Linked DNA regions of Rhodovastum atsumiense. The protein of the gene in region 1 interacts with the protein of each later gene in a pairwise test. Links are inferred from orthologs where the notes say so. Each region holds a gene or a part of one and is shown in the gene's direction. Other genes may lie near its edges.

Evidence for each region.
Region 2: the proteins of accC (region 1) and ribD interact in binary tests that used the Escherichia coli proteins (3 or more experiments, as listed by UniProt). The link is inferred for Rhodovastum atsumiense from one-to-one orthologs.

The regions. Positions count from the first base shown.
Region 1 is NZ_OW485601.1:1,813,583-1,827,855, reverse strand. Bases 287-3,087 are described here. They hold accC (acetyl-CoA carboxylase biotin carboxylase subunit), read left to right. Parts: upstream 287-915; coding sequence 916-2,259; downstream 2,260-3,087. Other genes in these bases: NBY65_RS08165 (hypothetical protein), read left to right, coding at 3,072-3,087; aat (leucyl/phenylalanyl-tRNA--protein transferase), read left to right, coding at 2,377-3,066; accB (acetyl-CoA carboxylase biotin carboxyl carrier protein), read left to right, coding at 418-897; aroQ (type II 3-dehydroquinate dehydratase), read left to right, coding at 287-421. In the rest of the region: more of aroQ, read left to right, coding at 1-286; more of NBY65_RS08165, read left to right, coding at 3,088-3,749; NBY65_RS08160 (hypothetical protein), read left to right, coding at 3,746-4,333; NBY65_RS08155 (protein-methionine-sulfoxide reductase heme-binding subunit MsrQ), read left to right, coding at 4,358-5,257; NBY65_RS08150 (agmatinase), read left to right, coding at 5,466-6,503; NBY65_RS08145 (NUDIX domain-containing protein), read left to right, coding at 6,515-7,051; NBY65_RS08140 (PepSY domain-containing protein), read left to right, coding at 7,111-7,422; NBY65_RS08135 (response regulator transcription factor), read left to right, coding at 7,422-8,093; NBY65_RS08130 (sensor histidine kinase), read left to right, coding at 8,101-9,492; NBY65_RS08125 (glycogen/starch/alpha-glucan phosphorylase), read left to right, coding at 9,603-12,077; 1,4-alpha-glucan branching protein GlgB, read left to right, coding at 12,043-14,273. UniProt on the Escherichia coli protein: This protein is a component of the acetyl coenzyme A carboxylase complex; first, biotin carboxylase catalyzes the carboxylation of the carrier protein and then the transcarboxylase transfers the carboxyl group to form malonyl-CoA.
Region 2 is NZ_OW485601.1:783,913-798,309, reverse strand. The notes cover bases 9,861-12,785. They hold ribD (bifunctional diaminohydroxyphosphoribosylaminopyrimidine deaminase/5-amino-6-(5-phosphoribosylamino)uracil reductase RibD), read left to right. Parts: upstream 9,861-10,738; coding sequence 10,739-11,833; downstream 11,834-12,785. Other genes in these bases: ribB (3,4-dihydroxy-2-butanone-4-phosphate synthase), read left to right, coding at 12,435-12,785; NBY65_RS03370 (riboflavin synthase), read left to right, coding at 11,836-12,435; nrdR (transcriptional regulator NrdR), read left to right, coding at 10,275-10,730; glyA (serine hydroxymethyltransferase), read left to right, coding at 9,861-10,141. In the rest of the region: NBY65_RS03445 (endonuclease/exonuclease/phosphatase family protein), read left to right, coding at 1-201; NBY65_RS03440 (SDR family NAD(P)-dependent oxidoreductase), read right to left, coding at 153-890; NBY65_RS03435 (secondary thiamine-phosphate synthase enzyme YjbQ), read left to right, coding at 1,064-1,483; NBY65_RS03430 (threonine aldolase family protein), read left to right, coding at 1,560-2,624; NBY65_RS03425 (DMT family transporter), read right to left, coding at 2,642-2,971; NBY65_RS03420 (TetR/AcrR family transcriptional regulator), read right to left, coding at 3,004-3,633; NBY65_RS03415 (HlyD family secretion protein), read left to right, coding at 3,769-4,953; NBY65_RS03410 (DHA2 family efflux MFS transporter permease subunit), read left to right, coding at 4,957-6,483; NBY65_RS03405 (hypothetical protein), read left to right, coding at 6,678-7,103; NBY65_RS03400 (hypothetical protein), read left to right, coding at 7,103-7,324; NBY65_RS03395 (ketopantoate reductase family protein), read right to left, coding at 7,336-8,250; rpiB (ribose 5-phosphate isomerase B), read left to right, coding at 8,389-8,838; more of glyA, read left to right, coding at 8,852-9,860; more of ribB, read left to right, coding at 12,786-13,556; ribH (6,7-dimethyl-8-ribityllumazine synthase), read left to right, coding at 13,564-14,046; transcription antitermination factor NusB, read left to right, coding at 14,047-14,397. UniProt on the Escherichia coli protein: Converts 2,5-diamino-6-(ribosylamino)-4(3h)-pyrimidinone 5'-phosphate into 5-amino-6-(ribosylamino)-2,4(1h,3h)-pyrimidinedione 5'-phosphate.

The DNA.
Region 1 (14,273 bases):
CCCGAACATGAACATGCTCGGGCTGCGTCAGCCACATCTTTATGGCAGCGCGACGCTGGACGACGTGGAGGCGCTCTGCGCCGAAATCGCCGATCAGCTCGGGCTCGCCATCGATTTCCGCCAGACCAACGGCGAAGGCGAACTGGTGTCCTGGGTGCAGGAATGCCGTGGCCGTGCCGCTGGCATCATCATCAACCCGGCCGGCTACACCACCACCTCGATCGCGCTCATGGACGCCCTGCTGGCGACCGAGCTGCCGGTCATCGAGGTGCATGTCACGAATATTCACCGGCGCGAAGAGTTCCGGCAGCACTCCTATGTTTCGAAGGCGGCGGTGGGTGTGATCTGCGGCCTCGGAATCAACGGATACAAGCTGGCGCTGACCGCCATGGCCGACCTTCTGGAGGCGCCCGACGAATGAACGCCGTCAGTATTGACCCGGAGACGGTGAGGCAGCTCGCGCTGATCCTGACCGAGACGGGGCTGACCGAGATCGAGATCGAGGGCAAGGATGGCCGCGTCCGCGTGGCCCGGGCGCATCCGCCCGCCGCCCCGGCGCCGGTCTCCACCGTCCCGGTTGCCGCCCCGGTTACGGTGGCGCCGCCGGTCGCCACCGCCGGCCCCTCGGCCAACCCGGCCCCGCCGGCGGATGAATCGCAGCATCCCGGCGCGGTGCTCAGCCCGATGGTCGGCGTCGCCTATCTCTCGCCCGAGCCAGGGTCGCAGCCCTTCGTCACCGCCGGCCAGACCGTGGCCGCGGGGCAGACGCTGATGCTGATCGAGGCCATGAAGACCTTCAATCAGATCAAGGCGCCGAAGGCGGGCACGGTCACGCGCATCCTGATCGGGTCGGGTGCGCCGGTCGAGTACGGCCAGCCTCTGCTGATCCTCGAATAGCCCGAGGACGCGGGCACCGTGTTCCAGAAGATCCTGATCGCCAACCGGGGCGAGATCGCGCTGCGAATTCAGCGCGCCTGCCGCGAGATGGGCATCCGCACCGTCGCGGTGCATTCCACCGCCGACGCCGCCGCCATGCATGTGCGCCTCGCCGACGAGAGCGTCTGCATCGGCCCGCCGGCTGCCCGCGATTCCTACCTCAACGTGCCGTCGATCCTCTCGGCGGCCACCATCACCGGGGCGGATGCCATCCACCCCGGCTACGGGTTCCTCTCCGAGAACGCTTCCTTCGCCGAGATGGTGGAGGCGCACGGCCTGACCTTCATCGGGCCGTCGCCTGCGCATATCCGCATGATGGGCGACAAGATCGCGGCCAAGGCGGCGATGGGCGCGCTCGGCGTGCCACTGGTGCCGGGCTCGGCGGGGGCGATCGCCGACATCGACGAGGCGCGGCGCATCGCCAGCGATATCGGCTATCCGGTGCTGATCAAGGCGGCGGCCGGTGGTGGCGGGCGCGGCATGAAGGTGGCGGCGGGCCCCGACGAGCTGGAGGAGGCGTGGCAGCTCGCCCGCACCGAAGCCCGCGCGGCGTTCGGCAACGACGCCGTCTACATGGAAAAATACCTCGACCGGCCGCGCCATATCGAGCTGCAGATCCTGGCGGACAATTTCGGCCAGGTCGTGCATTTCGGCGAACGCGACTGCAGCCTGCAGCGGCGCCACCAGAAATTGCTGGAAGAGGCCGGCTCCCCCGCCCTGACCCCGGGCCAGCGCGATGCCCTTGGGTCCACCGTCACGGCGGCGCTCAGCCAGCTTGGCTACCGCAACGCCGGCACGCTGGAATTCCTCTACCAGGACGGGCATTTCGCCTTCATCGAGATGAACACCCGCCTGCAGGTCGAGCACCCGGTGACCGAAATGGTCTGCGGCGTCGACCTGGTGCGCGAACAGATCCGCATCGCCGCCGGCCGCCGGCTCTCCTACGAACAGTCGGAGATCGCCTTCACCGGCCACGCCATCGAGTGCCGCATCACCGCCGAAAACCCGGAAACCTTCATGCCCACCCCGGGTCGGGTGACCGCGTTCCACGCGCCCGGGGGGCTGGGGGTGCGGGTCGATTCCGCGCTCTATGCCGGCTACGTGGTGCCGCCCTATTACGACAGCATGGTGGCCAAGCTGATCGTCCACGCGCCCACCCGGGCCGAGGCGATCGCCCGGCTGCGGCGCAGCCTCGCCGAATTCGCCGTGGTTGGTATTGAAACCACCGTGCCACTGCACCAGCGTATCGTCGAACATCCCGATTTCATCGCGGGGCAGTACACGATCCACTGGCTGGAGCGGTTTGTCTCGCAGCAGGGGTAATAAAGGAAGGCAAGGGCTCTGCCCTTGACCCGGCAGGGGCCACAAGGCCCCTGCACCCCAAAAGCGCTGCGCGGCACGTTCCTTCCCTTCGCCGCGCCGCTCAGGCAGTATCGTCCGATGTCCCGCCGTTCCTTCGAGGTTACGCCGGATCTGATGCTGCGCGCCTATCGCGCCGGACTGTTTCCCATGGCGGAGACACGGCGGGGCGATCGACTGTACTGGCTCGATCCCGAACAACGCGGCGTGCTGCCACTTGAGGGATTCCACCTCTCGCGGCGACTGCTGCGCACCGCGCTCAACGGCGGGTTCGAGGTGGTGGCCGACCGCGACTTCCCCTCCACCATCGCCGCCTGCGCCGAGGCGGCGCCAGGGCGGGAAGACACCTGGATCAATCCGGAAATAGAACGGCTTTTCACCGATCTGCACCGGCTGGGACACGCCCATTCCATCGAGTGCCGGCTGCATGGCTGCCTGGTGGGCGGGCTCTATGGGGTCGCACTGGGCGGCGCGTTCTTCGGCGAGAGCATGTTCAGCCGGGTTCGGGATGCCTCCAAGGTCGCCCTGGTGCATCTGGTGGCACGGCTGCGGCTCGGCGGGTTCACCCTGCTCGACACCCAGTTCGTCACCAGCCACCTGGCCCAGTTCGGCGCGATCGAGATTCCCCGCGACGCCTACAAGACCTTGCTCGCCCAGGCGGTGGATACGCCGGCACGCTGGATCCTCGAGGTGGATCCAGGTCGGCTGGAGGCCGAGATGCGGCTTCTGGCCGGGCGTGGCGGGGCTGGGGACGAGGCCGGAAAGGACTGAATTTCATGCGAAACCTGCCCAGGATGGGGGGATTGGCCGCGGGTGCGCTGGCCGCCCTGGTGATGGCCGTGGGGATCGCCCGCGCCGCGCCCCGGGACCGTCCCGTCTTCCCGCCCACGCGCGACGTCGCGGTGACCTACGCCACCTCCCTGCCGCAGCCGGGCGCGCCGAAGCAGGTGCTGCTGCGCTACTCGGCGGCATCCGGGCTGGTGCGCATCGATGGCGCCCTGCCGGGCTGGATCCTGGTCGATCCGCGTGAGCGCCGTGCCAGCGTGGTGATGGAACAGCTCGGGGTGCTGCTCGACGCCCCGGCCAAGGCAGGATTGGATCAGGCCCTGGTGCTGGAGAACGGCCGGCACTTCACCCGGCGGGGCAGCGATCAGGTGGCCGGATTGCGCTGCACCGTGTGGGATGTCGCCGGCGAAGCCGCCAGCGGCACCGTCTGCGTGACCGGCGACGGCGTGGTGCTGCGCGCCAGCGGACATGACCGGTCCGGGCAGGAAAGCCGCGTCGAGGCCACCGGCGTGGACTATGCCGCGCAGCCGGACGCCTTGTTTCAGCCGCCGGGCCATCTGCGCCGGGTGAACATGCAGGCGCTGCTGGATGCCGGCGGCCTGACCGGCGGCCTCCCCTCTGGCGGCAGTGCCGGCGCCATCCTCGACCGCCTGCGCGGACGGCAATGACCCGGCTTCCGCCGCTGCTGGTGGCGGCGGCGCTGCTGGTGGCGGCGCAACCGGCGATGGCGGCCGGGGATCGCCCCCCGGTTACCCCGACCCGCGATGTCGATGTCGTCTACATGATGGTGCAGCCCGACCGGCCGGGCGGGCCGCGCGTGGTGGAACAGCGCATGCGCTGGGCCGCCGGGTCGCAATTGCTGCGCCTGGACCCGCCGACGCCGGGGATGTGGGTGGTCGTGGACATGCGCGCACACCGCCTCTCCGCGGTGCGCGAGGCGGACCGGTCGGTGCTGCAAATGCCGGCCGACCAGGCCCGGTTCAGCCCCGGCGCGCCGCCGGGGGCGGTGACGTTCCAGCGGCAGGGCCAGGCGGAGATCGCCGGTCTGTCCTGCACCGAATGGCGCACCGCCGATGTGACCGGCGCGCCCACCCTGGCCTGCATCACCGCCGACGGCGTGCTGTTGCGGGCCGCCGCCGCGGGGCGGGTGGTGGTGGAGGCACTGCGTGTCACCTATGCCGCCCAGCCCGAATCCGTGTTCCGGATTCCCCCGGATTACCGAAAGCTCACGCCGCCCCCTGGGCAACGCTGAGATCCGCCCCCTGATCATGCGGGCATGAACGCGAAGACGCGGATGGCGGCGCTGGCGGTGTGGCGGGACCATGCCGGGCGGTTTTCCTGGCTCAAGGCCGTGGTGCTGGGGCTGGTGCTCTGTCCGGGCGCCGAGCTGGCGGTGCTCTGGGCGACGCAGGGCCTCGGCCCGCGGCCGGTCACCGAGGTGCTGCACGGCCTGGGCGAGTGGACGGTGTGGTTCCTGCTGCTCACCCTGGCGGTGACGCCGGCGCGCACGGTGTTCGACTGGCCGCGTGTCGTGCAACTGCGCCGCCTGCTCGGTCTTGCCACCGCCGCCTATGCGCTCGCGCATCTGACGCTGTTCTGCGTCGACCAGAAATGGCGGCTCGGCACCGTTGTCACCGAGATCGCGCTGCGCTTCTACCTGGCGATCGGCTGCGCCGCCCTGGTGATGCTGCTGGTCCTCGCCGCCACCTCCACCGATGGCTGGCAGAAGCGGCTGGGACGGGACTGGAAGCGGCTGCATCGCCTGGTCTTCGTGCTGCTGCCGCTGGCGCTGTGGCACTATTTCCTGCAATCCAAGGCCGATGTCGGCCCGGCGGTGCTGGCCACCGGCGCCGCGTCCTGGCTGGTGCTGTGGCGGGTGGCGCCGCGCCCCTGGCGGGGGCGGTTCTGGCTGCTGCCCCTGCTGGCGCTGGTGGCAGGCGGCGTGGCGGCCGGGATCGAGGCGGCATGGTACGCGCTCGCCAACGGCGCGCAGGCCGGGCGCGTCCTGGCTGCCAATCTGGATATTGCCTTCGGGCCACGGCCGGCGGTGCAGGTGGCGATCTGGGGAGGCGTGGTGGTCGTGCTCGCACTGGCGCGGCGGGTCGGCCGGCGTCTGGGTGGGGCGCGCCGGCCTCGCGGGGCCGGGCCGCTCGGGGCGGCTACGCCGGGGGAATGAGGTCGGGCCACGCCGGGGCCACCCGACCATCGCGCCACGGTCACTCGACGCTTGCGTTGTTCTCCCTCAGAGTGGCAACCCTTCCGGCGATGCTTGCGTCCAATCGCATGTGCCGGGCATTGGCACTGGCCGATCGACCTCGCGGCGGCCCGGCCGGCCGTTCACCGACCGCAGGCGATGGACGCGAGCAAACGAAGGGGGATTCCGCATGACCGACGATGCCAGGCTGGCGGCGCTGCGCGCGCGCTATGCCGATGCCCGCAGCGACCAGACGGATGATCCTGATTTCCGCAAGGCGATCGGCCTGGCCTTCACCGGCGAGAACCGCCGCAGCCTGCCCTTTGCCGGCGTCTCGACCCTGCTTGGCGCGCCGTTCCGGCCGGAAGCGCCGGATCTGCCAGATTTCGGCGGGCTGCAGGTGGCCCTGGTCGGTGTGCCGACCGATCTGGGCGTCACCAACCGCTCGGGCTCCCGGTTTGGCCCGCGCGCCGTGCGCGCCGTCGAGCGGGTCGGCCCGTTCAACCACGCCCTGCGCGTCACGCCGCTGGCGGAACGGCGGGCCGCCGATATCGGCGACGTGCCGTTCCGCGGGCGCTTCAGCCTCGAGGACAACATCGCCGACATCGCCGGCTTCTATGCGCGCCTCGCCGCCGCTGGGGTGGTGCCGCTGTCGGTGGGGGGCGACCATTCCATCACCGGGCCGATCCTGGGGGCGCTCGGGCGCGACCGCCCGGTGGGGCTGGTGCATATCGACGCCCATTGCGACACCTCCGGGCCGCAGGAGGGTACCCGGTTCCACCATGGCGGACCGTTCCGGCAGGCGGTGCTGGAGGGCGTGCTCGATCCCGCGCGCACCATCCAGATCGGCATCCGCGGCTCGGCCGAGATGCTCTACGAGTTTTCCTACGTCTCCGGCATGACGGTGATCCATGCCGAGGATGTCGACACCATGGGCATCGATGCCGTGGCGGCGAAGGCGCGGGAGGTGGTGGGGGACCAGCCCTTCTATATTTCTTTCGACGTCGACGGGCTCGATCCGGCGTTCTGCCCGGGCACCGGCACGCCGGAGGTGGGCGGGCTGACCCCGCGCGAGGCCCAGCGGATCCTGCGCGCGCTTGTCGGGTTGCGCGTGATCGGTGGCGACGTGGTGGAAGTGGCGCCCCAATACGATCCCACAACCGTGACGGCGCAGGTCGCCGCCCAGATGCTGTTCGAGATGTTTTCCCTCGTCGCGCTGGCGCCATAATTACGGCCGTGATGGACACGGTCAATCTGGGGTGGCGGATCTTCTACCGGTTCGGGTTCCGGCTGGCGCGCCTGGCCTGGTGGGTGTGGCGGCCGGCGCATGCGGGCGCGCTGGTGGCGCTGTGGCATGAGGGCAGGCTGCTGGCGGTGCGGCTGAGCTACCGGCCCGGCCTGAACCTGCCGGGCGGCGGCGTCCATCGCGGCGAGGATCCCTGCGCGGCGGCCTGCCGCGAGCTGGAGGAGGAACTCGGCCTGGTGCTGCCCGCCGAGGCGCTGGTGCTGGCCTATGAAAAGCGCGCCCCCTGGGATTTCCGCAAGGAACATGTGCGGGTCTTCGAGGCCCGGCTGGCGGCGGTGCCGCCGTTGCGGCCCGACCGGCGCGAGGTTACCGCGGCCGGGTTCTTCCACCCCGCGCAGGTGCTGGCCGAGGCGACCTCCCCCTTCGTGCGCGGCTATGTCGCGCAGGCGCTGGCACGGCGGGAGCGGCCGGACGGTGATCCGCTGCCCCATCACGCGGCCGTGGCGAGCGGGGCCGCGGCCTCGCCGTGACCGGCGGGGAACCGGGGGGTGTTCAGCCTGGGTTCATCTGCGCCCGGTCACGATCAGCCATGTTCCGTCGCTCTTTTCTCCTGGCCCTGCTGGCGGCAGCTTCTCCGGCCCGTGCGCAGGACGACAGCGATTCCGCCCGGGCCCGTGCCGCGCTGCGTCGCGGCGAGATCCGTCCGCTGGCCGACCTGCTCGACATGGTGGAGGCGCGCTACGACGGTCGCGTCATCGAGACCGAGCTGGAGCAGAGGCATGAGCGCTGGATCTACGAGTTCAAGCTGCTGCCGCAGAGCGGCCGGATGTGCAAGGTGATCGTCGACGCCGCCACCGGCGAGGTGATCGCGACCCGTGGGCCGGCGCGGGAGCGACGCTGATGCGCGTGCTGGTGGTCGAGGACAATGCCGCGCTCGCCGGGCAGACCCGGGGCGCGCTGACGCAGGCCGGCTTCGCCGTGGACCTCGCGCCGGACGGGGAGGAAGGCCAGTTCCTGGGTGAAACCGAGACCTACGACGCCGTGGTGCTCGACCTGGGCCTGCCGAAGCTGGACGGGCTGTCGGTGCTGCGTCGCTGGCGCGCGTCCGGCCGGGCCATGCCGGTGCTGATCCTGACGGCGCGCGGCACCTGGACGGAGAAGGTGGAAGGGTTGAATGCCGGCGCCGATGATTATCTCGCCAAGCCCTTCGCCATGGCCGAGCTGGTGGCGCGGCTGCATGCGCTGATCCGTCGTGCCCATGGCCATGCCCAGCCCGAGATCGCCTGCGGGCCCTTGCGCATCGACATCGCCGGCCAGGCGGTCACGCTGGAGGGGATGCCGGTCCGCCTGACCGCCATGGAGTTCCGCCTGCTCGAATGCCTCGCGCACCATCTCGGCCGGCCGGTTTCCAAGACCCATCTGACCGAGCACCTGTACGCCCAGGATTTCGACCGGGATTCCAATACGATCGAGGTCATCGTCGGACGCCTGCGGCGCAAGCTCGGCGACCCGCTGATCGAGACGGTGCGCGGCCAGGGCTACCGGCTGGTGCCGCCCCTCGCCGCCGGGTGAGGGGGAGGTGATCCGGAAGTTGACGCGGGTGGTTCCTGCGTCGCTGACCGCGCGCCTGTCGCTGCTCACCTGCGCCTGGGTCGCCTGCGGGCTGGTTGCCGCCTGGCTGCTGGTTTCCGGTCAGGCCGCCGCCTATATCGAGCGCGCCTTCGACGAGCGCCTGACCGGCCTGCTGGACGCGGTGGTGGCGGGGACGGACCTGAATGCCGACGGCACGCCGGTGATGCGCGGCCTGGTGTCGGAGCCGCGCTTCGACCGGCCGTTTTCCGGCGTGTACTGGCAGATCGAGGGGCCGGGCGGGCGGATGGCCACCTCGCGCTCGCTGTGGGACCAGATCCTGCCGCGCGAGACGGTGCCGCATGACGAGGTGCTGATGCGCAAGGTGCCTGGCCCGGCCGGCCAGCATCTGCGCATCGCCGAGCGCGACATCGCCCTCGCCGAGGAAGGCGGCCGCCTGCGGGTGCTGGTGGCGATGGCGCATGACGAGACCTATCACGAGATCCGGCGGCTGCGCGGCGGGCTCGCGGTCGGCTTTGCCCTGCTCGGGGCGGGGCTGGTGGTGGGCACGGCGTTGCAGGTATCGTTGCTGCTGGCCCCGCTGCGCCGGTTGCGCCGCGCCGTCGCCGACCTGCGCGCCGGCCAGCGCGGCCGGCTGGAACTCACCGCCGGGGCGGAGGTGCAGCCGCTGATCGGCGAAATCGACGCATTGGTGGCGCAGAACCGGGCTACGGTCGAACGCGCGCGCGGCCATATCGGCAATCTGGCGCATGCGCTGCGCACCGATCTCGCGGTGATGCGCAACGCGTTGGAAGCACCTGACGGTACGGATCTTGCTTTAATTCGTCATCAGCTCGCTGCCACCGAGCGCCTCGTCCAGCATCACCTGGCCCGCGCCCGCACCGCGGCGCTGACCGGGGCAACCGCCGAGGACGTGCCTGTGCGCGCGGTGGTAGAAGAACTTTCGGTTGTACTGCGACGCCTGTTTGCCGCCCGTGGGATGCAGATCAGGGTCGACGGGGATGGAGAGTTGCGCGCCCGGTGCGAACGGCAGGATCTGGCGGAGATGCTGGGCAACCTGATGGAGAATGCCTGCAAATGGGGCCGCACTTTGGTGACGGTAACAGTGGCATACGCACCCGCACAGGTGCTAGTCGAGGTATCCGACGACGGGCCCGGCCTTCCGGAGCAGGAGATCCCGCAAGCATTGTCCCGCGGTGGCCGGTTGGACGAGGCTGCCCCTGGCACCGGCCTCGGACTGGCCATCGTCGCGGATCTCGCCTTGCTCTATGGCGGTGCCCTCAGCCTGGGCCGTGCCACGCTCGGAGGTTTGCGGGCGGGGCTTTCCTTGCCGGCTGCACCTGCGATCGGAACGCCGCGCCGTCCGGGCGGTGAAAATTGAAGCTTTCCCTGCCACGGATGCCTACAAAGACCTTCAAAGACCAGAGCGCTTGCAAGGAAGAGAGACGGCACATTGATTTCTGCCACAGCGACCGAACGGACTGACCCAGCATGAATGATCAGCCCCATTCCGCCAACGTCACTCTCCCGCGTGACGAGGATGTCGGCCGCCTGCGTGCCGCGATCCTGGAGAAGCTTGCCTATACCATAGGCAAACGGCGTGTGACCGCCAATGACCATGACTGGTTTGTCGCCACCGCGCTCGCCGTGCGCGACCGCGTCGTGGATGGCTGGATGGCCAGCATCGAGCAGGCCTACCGGCAGGAAGAACGGCGTGTCTACTACCTGTCACTCGAATTCCTGGTCGGCCGCCTGCTGTTCGACAACATGCAGGGGCTCGGCCTGACCGAGACCGTGCGCGCGGCGCTGTCCGGGCTTGGCGTGGACCTCGACCGCCTCGCCCAGCTCGAGCCCGATGCGGCGCTGGGCAATGGCGGCCTGGGCCGTCTTGCCGCCTGCTACATGGAAAGCATGGCCTCGGTGGGCATTCCCGCCCATGGCTACGGCATCCGCTACGAACACGGGCTGTTTCGCCAGGTCATCGTCAATGGCTGGCAGCACGAATATCCCGAGGAGTGGCTCTCCGCCGGCAATCCCTGGGAGTTCCACCGCCCGGAGGTGGTGCACGAGATCGGTTTCGGCGGCACGGTGCATGCCGTCCCGGTGGCCGGCCACATGGTGCGCCAGGTCTGGCATCCGGCCGAGAAGATCGAGGCGGTGGCTTACGATACGCCCGTGGTGGGCTGGCGCGGCCGACGCGTCAACACGCTGCGGCTGTGGTCGGCACGGCCGGCCGATCCGCTGCGGCTCGATACCTTCAACCTCGGCGATCACGCCGGCGCGCTGGTTGACCAGATCCGCGCCGAATCAATCTCGAAGGTGCTTTATCCGAGCGACGAGAGCCTGGCCGGCCAGGAATTGCGGCTGCGGCAGGAATACTTCTTCGCCTCCGCCTCGTTGCAGGATCTGGTGCGGCGGCATGTCGGTGCATCCGGCGACATCCGCACCCTGCCCGACAAGGTGGCGATCCAGCTGAACGACACCCATCCGGCGATCGGCGTCGCCGAGATGATGCGCATCCTGGTCGATCTGCACGACATCCCCTGGGATGAGGCGTGGCGGATGACGCAGGCGATCTTCTGCTACACCAATCACACCCTGTTGCCGGAGGCGCTGGAAAGCTGGCCGGTGGTGCTGATGGAGCGGCTGCTGCCGCGCCACATGCAGATCATCTACCTGATCAACGCCCTGCATCTCGACCGCGTCCGCGCCGCCGCCCCCGGCGACGAGGCGGTGCTCTCGCGGGTCTCGCTGATCGAGGAGAACCACGACCGGCGCGTGCGCATGGGCCATCTCGCCTTCGTCGGCTCGCGCCGCATCAACGGCGTGTCGGCGCTGCACACCGATCTGCTGAAGGAAACGGTCTTCCACGATCTCAACACGCTGCTGCCCGGGCGGATCGTCAACAAGACCAACGGCATCACCTTCCGCCGCTGGCTGCAGCAGGCCAATCCGCGGCTGACCGGTCTGCTGGTGGACACGATCGGCCCGGACGTGCTGGACCGGCCCGAGATCGCGCTGGAACGGCTGGAGCCGCTGGCCGAGGATGCCGGCTTCCGCCGCGACTTCGCCGCTGCCCGGCGCGCCAACAAGCAGGCGCTGGCTACGCTGATCCGCGAAAGGCTGGAGCTGCGGGTCGATCCGGATGCGATGTTCGACGTGCACATCAAGCGCATCCACGAGTACAAGCGCCAGCTGCTGAACATCCTCGAAACCATCGCGCTCTATTATTCCATCCGCGCGCAGCCGACGCGCGACTGGGCGCCACGGGTGAAGATCTTCGCGGGCAAGGCGGCGGCGAGCTATCACCGGGCCAAGCTGATCATCAAGCTCGCCCATGACGTGGCCCGCGTCGTCAACACCGATCCCACGGTGCGCGACCGGCTCAAGGTGGTGTTCCTGCCCAATTACGGTGTCAGCCTGGCCGAGTCGATCATCCCGGCGGCCGATCTTTCCGAGCAGATCTCCACGGCGGGCATGGAGGCCTCGGGCACCGGCAACATGAAGCTTGCGTTAAATGGCTCGCTGACCATCGCCACGCTCGACGGTGCCAATGTCGAGCTGCGCGAGCATGTGGGCGAGGACAATATCTTCATCTTCGGCCTCACCACCGAGGAAGTGGAGGCACGGCGGCGCCAGGGCATCAGCGCCGAAGCGGCGATCGCCGCCTCGCCGCGGCTGGCCGAGGTGCTGGGCGCGATCGAATCCGGCCTGTTCTCCCCGGATGAACGTGATCGCTACCGCGATCTGGTGTCGACTCTGCGCCATCACGACCACTTCATGGTCTGCGCGGATTTCGAATCATATTGCCAGATGCAATCATACCTGCATGGTCTTTGGCGCGAGCCTGAGGCATGGTGGCGCAAGAGTATCTTGAATGTGGCCCGGGTCGGGTGGTTTTCCTCCGACCGGGCAATCCGGGAGTATGCGGATGACATCTGGCGCGTGCCTGTCCTTCCCCAGTAGCACGCAGGCCGGTTCGGCAGCGTGGCATGCTGCCGAGCCCGATGTCATTGCCCTGGTCGCCGGGCGACATGGCGATCCCTTCGCCGTCCTGGGCCCGCACCGCACCCCCGCAGGGGTGGCGCTGCGGGCCTTCGTCCCCGGGGCGGAAGAGGTCGAGGCGTTGCTGCCGGGCCAGCGCAGCCCGGTGAAGCTGCAATTGCGCCACGAGGCGGGCTTCTTCGAGGCGAAGCTGCCGGGCAACCCTCCGGACCCCGGCTACCGGCTGCGTGCGAGGAACGCCCAGGCCACCTGGGAGTTCATCGATCCCTATGCGTTCGAGCCCATCCTTGGGCCGCTCGATGACCATCTCCTGGTCGAAGGCACGCATCGCAGCCTCTATGAGCGCCTCGGCGCGCATGTGCTGACCCACCAGGGCGTCGAGGGCGTGCATTTCGCGGTCTGGGCCCCGAACGCCGCCGTGGTGTCGGTGGTGGCGGATTTCAATTTCTGGGACGGCCGCCGCAACCCGATGCGGAAACGTATCGACAGCGGGTTGTGGGAGATCTTCATCCCCAGCCTGGGCGAAGGATCGGCCTACAAGTTCCGCATCCTCTCGCGCGACGGCGTGGAAATGCCGCTGAAGGCCGATCCTTTCGGCTTCTCGGCCGAATTGCGTCCGGCCACCGCCTCGGTGGTGGCGCGCACCGATCATTTCACCTGGACCGACGACGCCTATCTGCAGGCGCGTCACCGGCTCGATCCGCGGCGCGCGCCGATCTCGGCGTATGAAGTGCATCTTGGCTCGTGGCGGCGCGGCCCGGACGGACGCTTCCTGACCTGGGACGAACTGGCCGACACGCTGGTGCCCTATGCCGCGGATCTCGGCTTCACCCATCTGGAACTGCTGCCGATCACCGAGCACCCGCTCGATGCCTCCTGGGGCTACCAGCCGGTCGGCATGTTCGCGGTCACGCGCCGCTTCGGCCCGCCCGAGGGTTTCGCCCGTTTCGTCGATCGCGCCCATGCCGCCGGCCTCGGTGTGATCCTCGACTGGGTGCCGGCGCATTTCCCCACCGACGAACACGGCCTTGGCTGGTTCGATGGTTCGCCATTGTATGAACATGCCGATCCGCGCCGGGGGCGGCACGAGGAATGGGGCACGGCGATCTTCGATTATGGCCGGCGCGAGGTGTCCGCCTACCTGATCGCGAGCGCGCTCTACTGGCTCGACCGTTTCCATGTGGATGGGCTGCGGGTCGATGCCGTGGCCTCGATGCTGTATCTCGACTATTCGCGCCGGCCGGGTGAATGGCTGCCCAATCCGGACGGGTCGAACGACAACAAGGATGCCGTCGCCTTCCTGCAGCGCATGAACGCCGCGGTCTATGGCGCCCATCCGGGGGCCTTTACGGCGGCCGAGGAATCCACTGCCTGGGCCGGCGTCACCCTGCCCACCGATGTCGGCGGACTGGGCTTCGGCCTGAAGTGGAACATGGGCTGGATGCACGACACGCTGGACTACATGTCGCTCGAGCCCGTGCATCGTGCCTGGCATCACGACCGCATCACCTTCGGCCTGCTCTACGCCCATAGCGAGAACTTCGTGCTGCCGCTCTCGCATGACGAGGTGGTGCACGGGAAACGCTCGATCCTCGGCCGCATGCCCGGCGATGACTGGCAGCGCTTCGCCAATCTGCGGTCGCTGTATGCGATGATGTGGAGCTATCCCGGCAAGAAGCTGCTGTTCATGGGCCAGGAATTCGGCCAGTGGCGCGAATGGGACCATGCCGGCCAGCTCGACTGGAACCTGCTGGACTATCCGTTCCATGTCGGGGTGCAGAAGCTGATCCGCGACCTCAACCGGCATTATCGCGCCGTCGCCGCGCTGCATGCGCGCGATTGCGAGGGCGAGGGATTCCGCTGGCTGGTGGTGGACGACAACACCCAGTCCGTGTTTGCCTGGGCACGCCTGGCGCCGAATGCCCCGCCGCTGGTCTGCATCGCCAATCTCACGCCGGTGCCGCGTTCCGGCTATCGGGTGGGCCTGCCGCTGCCGGGCCGCTGGCGCGAGGTTTTGAACACCGACGCAACGGACTATGGTGGTTCCGGGGTCGGGAATCTCGGCTTCGTTGAGGCGGAGGAGCAAAGCGCGCATGGGATGCCAGCCTCGGCGGAACTGACGCTTCCACCGCTCGCGACATTGTGGATTGTCCCTGA
Region 2 (14,397 bases), 1.0 Mb from region 1 along the record:
TGGACGCGGGCGCGCACCTTCCCTGCCGCCTTCCCGATCCTGCCGCTCGATCGCATCTTCGCCCGTCCCGCCGGGCTGCTCGCGGGCTGGCAGGTCGACCGTGGCGCCGCCGGCGCCTCCGACCACCTGCCGTTGCTCGGCGAGATCCGCCTTCAGACGTGCTGGCCGCCGTTGATGTGCAGTTCCGCCCCGTTGACGTAGCTTGCCTGCGGCCCGCACAGGAAACGGATGGCCGCCGCCACTTCCTCGGTGCGGCCGAGCCGGCGCATCGGCACCTCGCGCTCGGCGAAGGCGGCGGTGCCCGGCGAGAGAATCGCGGTGTCGATCTCGCCCGGGCTGATCGCGTTGGTCCGCACCCCGCGCGGGGCGAATTCCGCCGCCATCTCGCGCGTTAGCGTCAGCAGCGCCGCCTTGGAGCACGCATAGGCCGCGCCGGCATAGGGGTGCACGCGCGATCCGGCGATCGAGGTGACGTTCACGATCGTGCCCTGGGCCGCCGACAGCGGTTCGATCAGCCCGCGGGCGAGCAGGGCCACGGCGAAGATGTTGACGCTGAAAACGCTGATCCAGCCCGCGAGGTCGGTATCCAGCACGCCCAGCCGCGACCCGTCGGGGCCTTTGGGCGAGATGCCGGCGTTGTTGACCAGCGCGTCCAGCCGCCCGTTGGTCAGCCGCGAGCGGATCTCGGCGATGCCGACGCCGAGCGACACCGGGTCGCCGAGGTCGCATTGCACATGGTCCTGTGGTCCGCCCGCCCACGGACAGCGCGGCGAGAACGGTTGGCGGGAGACGGTGATGACGCGCCAGCCGTCCTCGGCGAAGGCGCGGGCCGTCGCATGCCCGATGCCTCGACTGGCGCCGGTCAGGACGAGGGTTTGTGTCGTTTCCATACTGGGAGTGTCGCCCCCCGCGCCGGGCGGAGCAAGCATCTTGAAGGGGAATGATACCGCGCGATCGAGGGAGGGAGATGCGGCCATGGCGCAACCTGCCCGTTGGGGTGCAACATGCCCGCCATCGTCGGCGTCCCGTCATGGAAGCGCCGCCGCACGCCAGGGGAGACGCCATGCTTCAGGTCGTGGAAACCCTCGCCGTCGCCACGCACGGCCGCGGCTTCTTCGAGATCACCGCGGCGTTGCGCCGTTTTGCCGGCGGGCGCGGCATCGCCACCGGCTTGCTCACGATCTGGTGCCGGCACACCTCCTGCTCGCTGCTGGTGCAGGAGAATGCCGATCCCGACGTGCGCGCCGATCTCGAAAGCTTCTTCGCCCGTCTCGCCCCCGACGGGCGTGGACGCTACGTGCATGACGTTGAGGGGCCGGACGACATGCCGGCCCATATCCGCGCCGCCCTGACCCAGACCCAGCTTTCGGTTCCCATTGTCGAGGGGGAACTGGTGCTTGGCACGTGGCAGGGCGTCTATCTCTGGGAACATCGCACCACGCCGCACCAGCGCGAGGTGGTGTTGCATCTGATCGGCGAATAGCTGGCCCCGGGGCGGCCGGTCTGGCGCCTGCCAACGGTTGCTGCTTTGCTATGGTTTTACTGCCGTGAGTTGCCCCATGCTGTACGCGCCCCTGCACCCCGATCCTGCCCTGCCGCCGGTTCGCATCAATCTTTATTCCGATACGCAGACCCGGCCGACCGCGGCCATGAAGGCGGCGATGGTGGAGGCGGAGGTCGGCGACGAGCAGGCCGGCCTCGATCCCACGGTGAACGCGCTGTGCGAGCGCATGGCGTCGTTGCTGGGCAAGGAAGCGGCGATGTTCCTGCCCAGCGGCACCATGTGCAACCAGATTGCCATCATCACGCATTGCCGGCCGGGCGACGAGATCCTCGCGCACGGAACCTCCCATATCCTCACCAGCGAAGGCGGCGGTGCGGCCGCGCTGGCGGGGGCGCAGATCACGCCGCTGCCCGGGCCGGGCGGGCAGTTCGACGCCGCCGCGGTGCGGGCGGCGCTGCGGCCGCGCACCCGCAACGCCCCGCCGCAGGCATTGCTGGAAGTCGAGCAGACCGCCAATGCCGGCGGCGGCACGATCTGGCCGCTCGCCGTGCTGAACGAGGTTGCCGCGATCGCGCAGGAAGCGGGGCTGGCCACCCACATGGACGGCGCGCGGCTGATGAACGCGGTGGTCGCCACCGGCATTCCGGCGCGGGAGATGGCGGCCGGCTACGACAGCGTCTGGCTCGACTTCACCAAGGGGCTCGGGGCCCCGCTCGGCGCCGTGCTGGCCGGCAGCCGCGACTTCATCGACGCGGCCTGGAAATGGAAGCAGCGCATGGGCGGGGCGATGCGCCAGGCCGGCATCTGCGCCGCCGCCTGCCTGTATGCGCTCGACCACCATGTCGACCGCCTGGCCGAGGACCATGACAACGCGAAGGCGCTGGCCCGTGGCCTCGCGCAGATTCCCGGCCTGACCGTCGAGGCGCCGGAGACCAATCTGGTGTTCTTCGACACCCGGGGTACCGGGCTGACCGCCGCGGAATTGTACGCGCGGGTGCGGTCGCACGGGGTGAACTTCTCGATCAGCAGCACCCATCGGGGCCGCGCCTGCACGCATCTGGACGTGACGCGCGCGCAGATCGACGAGGCCCTGCAGGTGATCCGCGCCGCGCTCGCCTGAGCGCGGCGGCCGCGGGATCAGTGCGCGGACGAGGTGGAGAACAGGTTGATCGTCAGCACGCCCGCGACGATCAACCCCATCCCGAGCAGCGCCGGGCGGTCGAGCGTCTGGCCGAACATTGCCCAGGCGATCACCGAGATCAGCACGATGCCCGCGCCCGACCACACGGCATAGGCGATGCCGACGGGAATGCTGTCCAGCGTGCGGGACAGGAAGAAGAAGGCGCCGCCATAGCCCAGGACGACCAGCAGCGAAGGCAGCAGCCGGGTGAACCCCGCGGTCGCGCGCAGGGCGGAGGTGGCGATGACTTCGAAGACGATCGCGATCGCAAGCCAGAGCCAGGCCATGTCTGCGTCTCCATTCGGGAGCGGGGGATGTCCTAGCGCGCCGGTGGGGCGAAGGCGCGCAGCCAGGTCTCTACCGCCGCCGCCACGGTTGTGTCGATCTCGGCATCGTCGGGCAGCGGCGGCACGGCGAGGCTCGCGCGCAGGAACACATCGGCCCGCAGCAGCGCGGTGAACTGGTGGGCCGCCACCAATGGATCCGCCGTCGCCACCATCCCGCGCGTCGCCAGCATGTCCAGCCAGGCGGCGAAGCGCTGGCAGAAGCGCTGCGGACCGCCCTCGTACAGCGCCCGGCCAAGCTCGGGGAAGCGGCCGCTCTCGGCGATGGCGACGCGGTAGATCGCCAGGGTCGGGGGCTGCAGCAGGAAGCGCAGCAGGCGCTGGCCGATCGCCTGCAGCACCGCGGGCAGGTCGCTGACCTCGTCGGGAAAAAGCGCTTCCTCCACCGCGCTTTCGCGCTTCCGCTCGGCGACGATGCTGGCGAACAGGCGCTCCTTGGATTCGAAATGCGCGTACAGCGTCGCCTTGGAAACGCCGGCGGTGCGGGCGATCTGGTCCATGCTGACCGCGCCGTAGCCCTGGGCGAGGAACAACGCCTCGGCGGCCCGCTCGATCTGCTGGCGCTTGGGGGAAGGGGTCTCGGGGGGCGGAGGGGGGCGATCCATGCGCCCACTCTGCCAGAGCCGGTCCGGGGGTCAATCAGTAACTGAACTGAACGGTTCAGTTTACCCTTGACGGAACGATGGTGCATCGTCAGTGTCGCCAGTCTCCGAAGCTCCGCTGCACCGCGGGATCCCGCCATGAACGCCGTCTCCGAGAAGCCTGCCGCCGTGCCGGATGCCCGCAGCGCGGCCGCTGTCCCGTCTGCCGTGCCGTCTTCCTCCCGGTTGCGTCGCCGCCTGTTGCGGGGTGGCCTGATGCTGGCCGCGCTGGTCGCGGCCGGGCTCGCCGGACGCTGGTGGCTGGTCGAGGGGCGCTGGATCGAGGCCACCGACAACGCCTATGTGCAGGGCGACATCGCGGTGCTGTCCTCGCGCATCGAGGGCGAGGTCATCGCCATCCCGGTGACCGACAACCAGGCGGTGCGGGCGGGGGATCCGCTGGTGCTGCTCGATCCCCGCGACTGGGCGGCGAAGCTGGACCAGGCGCGCGGGACGGCGGCCGAGGCGGTGGCGGCGGTCGCCACCACCCGCCGGCAGGTCGAGCAGAGCCGCGCGGCGATCGCCCAGTCCGAGGCGCTGATGGCCCAGGCCACCGCCGAGCGCACCCGTGCCGCCGCCGAGGCGAACCGCGCCGCCGCCCTGGTCGGGCCGGGATGGACATCCCGACAGGCCAACGACCAGGCGGTCGCCGACCTGCGCAAGGCCGAGGCGGCGCAGGCTTCGGCGCGGGCGCAGAATGCCGCCGCCACTCATGCGCTGGCGGTGGCCGAGGCGCAGGTGACGCAGGCGGAGGCGCGCCGGGTCGGCGCCGAGGCCGCCTTGCGGCTGGCCGAGAACAACCTGTCCTACACCGCGATCCGCGCGCCCTTCGATGGCGTGGTCGGCAATCGCGCGGCCCAGCTCGGCCAGCATGTCGCGCCCGGGCAATTGCTGATCGCCCTGGCGCCGCCGCCGGCGCGGCTGTTCGTGGTCGCCAATTTCAAGGAGACCCAGCTTCGCGCCATGCGGTCCGGGCAGGTGGTGCGGCTGGTGCCGGACATCGACAGCGCCGCCGCGGTCACCGGCCGGGTGGACAGCCTCGCCCCCGCGACCGGGGCGCTGTTCTCGCTGCTGCCGCCGGAGAACGCCACCGGCAATTTCACCAAGGTGGTGCAGCGCGTGCCGGTGAAGATCGTGCTGGCGCCGGGCGAGGCGGAGCGGGTGAGCTGGCTGCGCGCGGGGCTGTCGGTTACCGCCGAGGTGGACACGCGCGCCGGCGGCACCGGCCCGGTGGGGCTGATCGGGGTCGCCGCCGCGACGCTGGGGGTGCGGCGGGGCGACTGACCCATGGCCCCGGGCATGCCGCATGCGCTGACCTGGCGCGACAATCTCGGCTTCATGTGCATGGTCGTCGGCATGTTCATGGCGATCCTGGACATCCAGATCGTCAGCGCCTCGATCGCCGAGATCCAGGCCGGGCTGTCGGCCAGCCCCGACGAGGCCGCCTGGGTGCAGACCAGCTACCTGATCGCCGAGATCGTGATGATCCCGCTGTCGGGGTTCCTCTCGCGGGCGCTGTCCACGCGGGTCTTCTACGTGCTCAGCGCGCTTGGCTTCACCCTGGCCTCGGCGCTGTGCGCCACCGCCACCTCGCTGGAGGCGATGATCGCCTTCCGCGCGCTGCAGGGTTTCCTCGGCGGTGGCATGATCCCCACGGTGTTCGCCACCGCCTTCCTGATGTTCCCGCCGGCACGGCGGGCGCAGATGTCGGTGCTGATCGGGCTGACGGCGACGCTGGCGCCGACCATCGGTCCCACGCTCGGCGGCTGGTTGACCCAGGCGATGTCCTGGCACTGGCTGTTCCTGATCAACCTGCCGGTCGGGCTGGCCGTCGCCGCCGGCGTCTGGGCCCTGATCGACATCGACCGCCCGGAGCCCGGCCTGCTGCGCCGCTTCGACTATACCGGCCTCGCGCTGATGGCGGCTTTCCTCGGCAGCCTCGAATACGTGCTGGAGGAAGGCGAGCGGAACGACTGGTTCGAGGACGACGCGATCACCGGCTTCAGCGTGGTCGCCGCGGTGGCGGCGGTGCTGTTCTTCCACCGCATGCTGACCCACCGCGAGCCGCTGGTGCAGTTGCGCGCCTTCCACGACCGCAATTTCGCCTTCGGCTGCCTGTTCTCGGCAGTGATCGGCATTGGCCTCTATGGAGCGGTCTATGTGGTGCCGCTGTTCCTGGGGCGGGTGCGCGGCTACGACAGCATGCAGATCGGCGCCACCGTCTTCGTCACCGGCGTTGCCCAGTTCCTGACCGCGCCGCTGGCCGGGCGGCTGGTGCGGGTGCTCGATTTGCGGGTGATGCTGGCCTTCGGGCTGGCGACCTGCGGCGCCTCCTTCTGGTGGCTGGCGCATCTGACCAACCAGTCGGCGTTCTGGGAATTGTTCGGGCCACAGGCGTTGCGCGGCTTCGCGCTGATGTTCCTGTTCGTGCCGACCAATGCGCTCGCGCTCGGCACGCTGCCGCCGGCCGCGCTCAAGAACGCGTCCGGGCTCTATAACCTGATGCGCAACCTTGGCGGGGCCGTCGGCATCGCCATGATCGGCACGCTGGCCACCACGCGCACGGCGCTGCACACGCTGCACCTGCATGAACAGGTGAGCTGGGTGCGGCCGGTGGCCACCCAGGCCCTGGCCGGACTGAGCCAGACCTTCGCCCATGCCCGGGACGGGGCGGCGCTGCAGAAGCTGGCCCTGCTGGTGCGACGGGAAGCGCTGACGCTTGCATACAATGATGTGTTGCTGGTGATGGCGCTTTGCTTCTTCCTGGCAGTGCCTCTCACGTTGCTGCTGGCACGGCCGCGTCCCGCAAGCTGACGCGGCAAGTCCGGAACCGTAACATGTCCCGGATCGTGATGAAATTTATGTTCGATTTCGATTCTGTATAAATATCAAAATAGTTTTGAAATCGTAAATTTCTGATTCAATATTCACGCTCCCGTGAGCCCGATGATATGGTTTGCCCGCACGGCGCGGTGGCACGCGTGCCGGCGACCAGGAGGGCTTGCCAAATGACCAGCTCTGTCGTTCTCGCCGGGCCCGGCAATGTTGTCACGCTGGCCGCGTTCCGCCGGCCCGCCGACCCGGTGGCCGCCGAGCAACGCCCCCCGGCGGCCGACGCCTATGATCGTCGCCAGGCCATCGAGCGGCTGCGCCATGCCTTGCCGCCGGGCAGCCTGGTCTATGTCGTGCGGCGCTGGTTCCATCCGGACAATGACTGGCTGGTCTGCGACTTCTTCCGCATCGACGCCCACGAGGTAATCTGCATCACCCAGGACGTGGCGCTCGCGACCGAGCGGTTCGATCCGGCGCGCGAGGTCGGCCTCAAGCTGCACCGGTCGCAGCGCCTGGATCCGCTGACCACGCTGATCGACGGCACGCTCGCCCGCCTGCTGCATGGCGAGCCGGGGGCGGTCCAGCACGTGGTGATCGCGTAGTGCCGGGCAGGCGCGCAACGCCGGCGGAAGCCGCGGCGCAACCGGAGATCGGCGAGTCGGCCGCCTGTCAGGCCCAGGACATCCCGCCGGGCCACGAGGCCAGACGGGATGGCGGATCCAGGTCCGGTGCCGTCGCCGCGCCGGTCTGCCAGCGTCCCCATGCCATGCTCGCCCGCGGCCGCGGCGGCTGGGCGCGGCCGGGACGCTGCATCACCTGGTGAGGGCGGCCGGATCAGCCGCGCTGGGCCTCGTAGACCTGCAGATGCGCATAGGCGGCCCGCAGCAGCGTCGCCGGCAGTCCCGCCGCCTTCGCCCGCGCCAGCATGTCGCCGACGATATGGTCGGCCTCCACCCGCCCACCGCGCTGCAGGTCGCGCAGCATCGAGGCGGCGAACGGTGCCGAGGTGTCGGTCAGCATCCGGCGCGTCGCGGCCAGGAAACGCTCGCGCGGCGGGAAGCCGGCGGTGGTGGCCACGGCGAGGCAGGTGTCCAGCAATTCGAGCGTGAGGGCGGCGCCGTCCTCGGTGCAGGCGATCACGTTGGTGCCGGCGCGCATCAGGCAGCAGATGCCGGCGAGCGTGCACAGGAAGGCGAATTTCTCCCACATGTCCTGCATGATCACGTCCGACAGCCGCGGCCCGAAGCCGCCGCGCTCGAGCTCGGCGTGCAGCGCCGCGACCCGCTGTTGCTGGGCGGGGTGGCGGGCGCCGATCACGAAGCCCTGCATGCCGCTGAGATGGCGGATGGCACCGCCCTCGTCGAGGGTGACGGCGATCTGGGCCACCCCGCCGGTGACGGCCTCGGCGCCGAAGGCGGCGTCGAGCGTGTCGAGGTGCCGCAGGCCGTTGAGCTGCGGCACGATCAGCGCCCCCGGTGCGGCGGGCCGGACCGCCTCGATCGCGTCTTCAAGGTCGTAGGACTTGCAGGCGATGATGATGGCATCCCAGCCGGGCTGGACGTGTTCGCGCAGGATGGTCTTCACCGGCACCTGGGCGTCGCCGAGCGGGCTGCGGATGACCAGCCCGTCCTTCATCAACTGCTCGGCCCGCCGCGGCCGGACCAGGAAGGTCACATCCCCTCCCGCTGCCGCCAGCCGCCCGCCGTAGTAGCCGCCGATCCCGCCGGCCCCAAGCACGAGTATACGCAACGTACCGTCTCCTTCCCCCAGGGGGAGTACAGACTGCTCCGGGGGCGCGGGATTGCCAACTCGCATGGCCGGAATGATCCCGGCAGGGCGGCACGCCCAATTCCCCCCCGGCGCGGTGGGTGCTAGACACCCGCGGCCATGGACACACAAACCCTGCCCGTGATTGCGCTCGGCAGCGACCATGCCGGGTTCGCCCTCAAGCTGGTGATCGCCAACGCCCTGCGCGCGGCCGGCCACGAGGTGCACGACCTCGGCCCGGACAGCCCCGAGCGGGTCGACTACCCCGATTACGCCCATGCCGTCTGCCGCGTCGTGCAGGCCGGGCAGGCGCGGTTCGGGGTGCTGATCTGCGGCAGCGGGGTGGGGATGTCGATCGCCGCCAACCGCCATTCCGGGATACGCTGCGTGCTCGCCGCCGAACCGGTGACGGCGCGGCTGTCGCGTGCCCATAACGACGCCAACGTGCTCGCCCTCGGCGCCAGGCTGACCGGGGAGGACATGGCGCTGGAAATCCTGCGCGCCTTCCTCGGCGGCAGCTACGAGGGCGGCCGCCACGACCAACGCCTGGCCAAGCTCGCCCCGGCCTGAAGGGAATTCCGTGATGACCGACGCCGCGCTGCAGCGCTTCTTCAATGCCCCGCTCGCCGAAACCGATCCCGAACTTGCCGCCGCCATCGGCCGCGAGCTGCACCGCCAGCAGGACGGCATCGAGCTGATCGCCAGCGAGAACATCGTCTCCCGCGCCGTACTGGAAGCGCAGGGCTCCGTACTCACCAATAAGTACGCGGAAGGCTATCCGGGCCGGCGCTACTACGGCGGCTGCGTCGAGGTGGACGTCGCCGAGCAGCTCGCCATTGACCGCGCGAAACGCCTGTTCGGCGCCGAGTTCGCCAATGTGCAGCCGCATTCCGGCGCGCAGGCGAACCAGACGGTGTTCCTGGCCCTGGTGCAGCCCGGCGACACCATCCTGGGCATGAGCCTCGCCGCCGGCGGGCACCTGACCCATGGCGCCGCGCCGAACCTGTCGGGCAAGTGGTTCCGCGCCATCCAGTACGGCGTGCGCCGCGAGGACGGCCTGATCGACTATGACGAGGTCGAGCGCCTCGCCCGCACCGAGAAGCCGAAGCTGATCATCGCCGGCGGCTCCGCCTATCCGCGGGTGATCGACTTCGCCCGCTTCCGCCGCATTGCCGACGAGGTCGGTGCCTATTTCATGGTGGACATGGCGCATTTCGCCGGTCTGGTGGCCGCCGGGGTGCACCCGAGCCCGCTGCCGCATGCGCACGTGGTCACCACCACCACCCACAAGACCCTGCGCGGCCCGCGCGGCGGCATGGTGCTGACCAACGACCTGGAACTCGGCAAGAAGATCAATTCCGCCCTGTTCCCCGGCCTGCAGGGCGGCCCGCTGATGCACGTGATCGCCGCCAAGGCCGCCGCCTTCGGCGAGGCGCTGACCGAGGAATTCCGCGCCTACCAGCGCGCCGTCGCGGCCAATGCCAAGGCGCTGGCGGCGACTCTGGTGGACCAGGGGCTGGCCATCGTCACCGGCGGCACCGACACCCACCTGATGCTGGTCGACCTGCGGCCCAAGAACGTCACCGGCAAGGCGGCGGAGGCAAGCCTCGACCGCGCCCACATCACCGCCAACAAGAACGCCATCCCGTTCGATCCGCAGAAGCCGGCGATCACCTCCGGCCTGCGCCTCGGCACCCCCGCCGCCACCACCCGCGGCTTCGGCGTCGCCGAGTTCCAGGAAATCGGGCGCTGCATCGGCGAGGTGCTGGACGGGCTGTCGAAGTCCAATGACGGCAGCAACGCCGCGGCCGAGCAGGCGGTGGGAGAGCGGATCCTTGCACTCTGCAAGCGATTCCCGATCTACACCCGGTAACGCGAGTGCCGGCCCTCTCTCATCCGGCGCGCGGCCTTCCGTCCCCGCTCGAGGCGAGCCGCGCGGCGGGCCGGGGAGGGGGCCGCGCGAGGATGAGGGCCCGTCCGGGGGCGGTACGGTAAAGGCCCGTTTCATGCACTGCCCCTTCTGCGGCCACGACGACACCCAGGTGAAGGACAGCCGCCCGACCGATGACGGGTCGGCGATCCGCCGCCGCCGCTTCTGCACCGCCTGCAGCCAGCGCTTCACCACCATCGAGCGGGTGCAGTTGCGCGAGCTGACGGTGATCAAGACCGACGGGCGCCGCGTGCCGTTCGACCGCGACAAGCTCGCCCGCTCGGTGCGCATCGCGCTGCGCAAGCGCCCGGTGCAGGAGGAGCGGATCGAGCGGATCGTCAACGGCATCGTCCGCCAGCTGGAGGCATCCGGCGACAGCGACATCACCAGCAAGCAGATCGGTGAGCTGGTGATGGAGACGCTGAAGGAGGTCGATCCGGTTGCCTATGTCCGTTTCGCCTCGGTCTATCGTAATTTCCGGGAGGCCAAGGATTTCGAGACCTTCCTGGGGGAGCTGGGCGCGCCCACATAGCCGGACGGATGGATGATCTTTCACATATGCGGGCGGCCCTGGCGCTCGCGCGGCGGGGCCTGGGGGCCGTCTGGCCGAATCCGGCGGTTGGTTGCGTCATCGTACGTGACGGCCGGGTGGTCGGTCGCGCCCTGACCGCCCCGGGCGGGCGCCCGCATGCCGAGCCGCAGGCACTGGCCATGGCCGGCGAGGCCGCGCGCGGCGCCACCGCCTACGTGACGCTGGAACCCTGCTGCCATCACGGCCGCACCCCGCCCTGCACCGACGCCCTGATCGCCGCCGGCATCGCCCGGGTGGTGATCGCCGCGCGCGACTGCGACCCGCGGGTGGACGGTGGCGGCATCGCCCGGCTGCGCGCCGCCGGCATCGTGGTCGAGGAAGGGCTGCTGGCCGCCGAGGCCGAGGAGATCAATGCCGGCTTCTTCTCCCGCCTGCGCCTGGGCCGGCCGCTGGTCACGCTCAAGCTGGCCTCCACCCTCGACGGCCGCATCGCCACCCGCACCGGGGAAAGCCGCTGGATCACCGGCGAGCCGGCGCGCCGCCTGGTGCACGGGCTGCGCGGGCGGCACGACGCGGTGATGGTGGGGGTCGGCACGGTGCTGGCCGACGACCCGGACCTGACCTGCCGCCTGCCCGGCTACCGGCCGGGCAATCCGGTGCGCGTGGTGGCCGACACGCATCTGCGCACCCGCCTGACCTCACGGCTGGTGGCGACGGCGGCGCATGCCCCGACCTGGCTGCTGTGCTGCGCCGGCGCCGATTCCGCGCGGCGGGTCGCGCTGGAGGAAGCCGGGGCGGCGGTGCTGTCGGTGCCGGCCGGGTCACCGGGCATCGACCTGGCGGCCGGGTTGCGTATGCTGGCCGGGCGCGGGCTGACCCGCGTGCTGGTCGAGGGCGGCGCCAAGCTGGCCGCCGCCCTGCTGCGGGCCGATCTGGTGGACCGTATCGTCTGGTTCCATGCCCCCGCGGTCATGGGCGGCGACGGTTGGCCGGCCGCGGCCGCCTTCGGGGCCGGGCGGCTGGCCGAGATGCCGCGCTTCGTTCGTACCTCGGTCACCCCGGTGGGCGAGGACATGCTGACCGAATTGAAAAGGGCTGCCTGACAATGTTCACCGGGATCGTCACCGGCATCGGAAGCGTTCGCGAGATCACGCCGATCGGGGCTGGCGCCGACATGCGGCTGGTCATCGCCGCCCCATGGGCCGACACGGCCGCGATCCCGACCGGCGCCTCGATCGCCTGCGCGGGATGCTGCCTGACCGCGATCGAGGTCGGACCGGACTGGTTCGCGGTCAACGCCTCGGCCGAGACGCTGTCGCGGACCACGCTCGGCACCTGGACCGTGGGCACGAAGATGAACCTCGAACGCCCGTTGCGCGTCGGCGACGAACTCGGCGGGCACATCGTCGCCGGCCACGTGGACGGGGTGGGCGAGGTGCTGGCGGTGGCGCCGGAGAACGGCTCGCATCGCTGGACCTTCCGCGTGCCCGAGCCGCTGGCCCGCTTCATCGCCCCCAAGGGCAGCGTCGCCATCGACGGCGTGTCGCTGACCGTCAACGAGGTGCAGGGCGCCACCTTCGGCGTCAACATCATTCCCCATACCGCCATCGCCACGACCTTCGGCGTCCGCCGGCCCGGCGAGGCGGTGAACATCGAAATCGACACGGTGGCGCGCTACGTCGCCCGTTTGCAGGAGTGGCGATGATGGATCACGTGCTGACCCGGTCGCTGTCGGACTATCTCAGCTCGGCCGAGGACCTGATCGAGGAGGCCCGCAACGGCCGCATGTTCATCCTGGTCGACGACGAGGACCGGGAGAATGAAGGCGACCTGATCATCCCGGCGCAGTTCGCTACCCCGGATGCGGTGAACTTCATGGCCCGCCATGCCCGCGGCCTGATCTGCCTGGCGCTGGCCGGCCAGCGCGTGGCCCAGCTCGGCCTGCCGCTGATGAGCCAGTCCAACGGCACCCGCCACCAGACCGCCTTCACCGTCTCGATCGAGGCGCGCGACGGCGTCACCACCGGCATCTCGGCGCATGACCGGGCGCATACCATCGCGGTGGCGATCAACCCGGAATGCGGCCCCTCCGACATCGTCACCCCCGGCCATGTCTTCCCGCTGATGGCGCGCGAGGGCGGCACGCTGGTGCGCGCGGGCCATACCGAGGCCGCGGTGGACATCGCCCGGCTGGCCGGGCTCAACCCGTCGGGCGTGATCTGCGAGATCATGAACGACGACGGCACCATGGCGCGGCTGCCCGACCTGGTGGCCTTCGCTCAGCACCACAACCTCAAGCTGGGCACCATCGCCGACCTGATCCACCACCGCCGCCGCACCGAGCGGCTGGTGCGGCTGGTCGACCAGGGCAGCATCACCCATGCGGTCGGCGGCGAGTGGAACCTGCATGTCTACGCCAACACCGTTGAATATGCGGAACACTTGGTGCTGACCAAGGGTGATCTCTCCGCGCCCGGTCCGGTGATGGTGCGCATGCACGGGGTGGACCTGCTGAACGACGTGCTGGGCGGCTCGTCGTGGAACGCCCTGCACGGGGCGATGAAGATGATCGCCGAGGCCGGGCGCGGCGCGGTGGTGCTGATCCGCGAGACCCGCCCGACCGCGCTGTCGGAGCGCGTGCGCGGCCTGGTCGGGGCGACGCGCCCGCAGAACGAATTGCGGGATTACGGCATCGGCGCGCAGATCCTGCTCGACCTGGGGATCAAGGACGTGGTTCTGCTGTCCAACACGCAGAAGAAGACCATCATCGGCATCGAAGGCTACGACCTCAGCATCGTCGAGCGCCGGCCGATCGAGGAGGCGTAACGCCGCCATGAGTACCGCCGACGCCAAGCTGCCCACCGCCCCCCGGATCGAGGGACGGAAGCCTCACCTGCTGGTGGTGCGGGCCCCCTATTATACCGACGTGGTCGACGGGCTGCGCGACGGGGCCACGCGCCTGCTGGCCGAGGCCGGTGCCGCCTTCGACGTGCTCGACGTGTCCGGCGCGCTGGAACTGTCCGGCGCGATCCGGCTCGCGGTCCGCGGCACAAGGCCGTTCGACGGCTACGTGGCGCTCGGCTGCGTGGTGCGCGGCGAGACCGACCATTACGATCATGTCTGCCGCGAGGCGATGTCCGGGCTGACGCAGGTGACGCTGCAGTTCGGCCTCTGCCTCGGCAACGGGCTGCTGACCGTGCACACCGTCGAGCAGGCGGTGGCACGCTCCCGTCTCGACGGACACAACAAAGGGGCCGAGGCGGCCGCAGCCGCCCTGGTGCAAATCCGCGCATCGCGCTGGTTGGGGGTGGTCTGAATGTCTGGTCCGCATAAGCAGGAGGCCGGGCGAAAGCCGCAGGGGCGGCCTCGCACCGGCTCGCGCATCGCCGCCGTGCAGGCGCTGTTCCAGGCCGAACAGGCGCAGGTCAGCCCCGAAACCGTGATCGACGAGTTCGTCCGCCATCGCCTCGGCGACCTGCCGGGGGCCGATGGTTTCGAGGACGGCCGCGTGCCGGTGGCGCACGTGCCGCTGTTCACCCAGATCGTGCGCATCGCCACCCGCCAGCAGGATACCATCGACCCGCTGCTGGCCGAGGCCCTGGCCGAGGATTGGCCGCTGGCGCGACTCGACCCGGTGCTGCGCGCATTGCTGCGCGCCGGGGCGGCC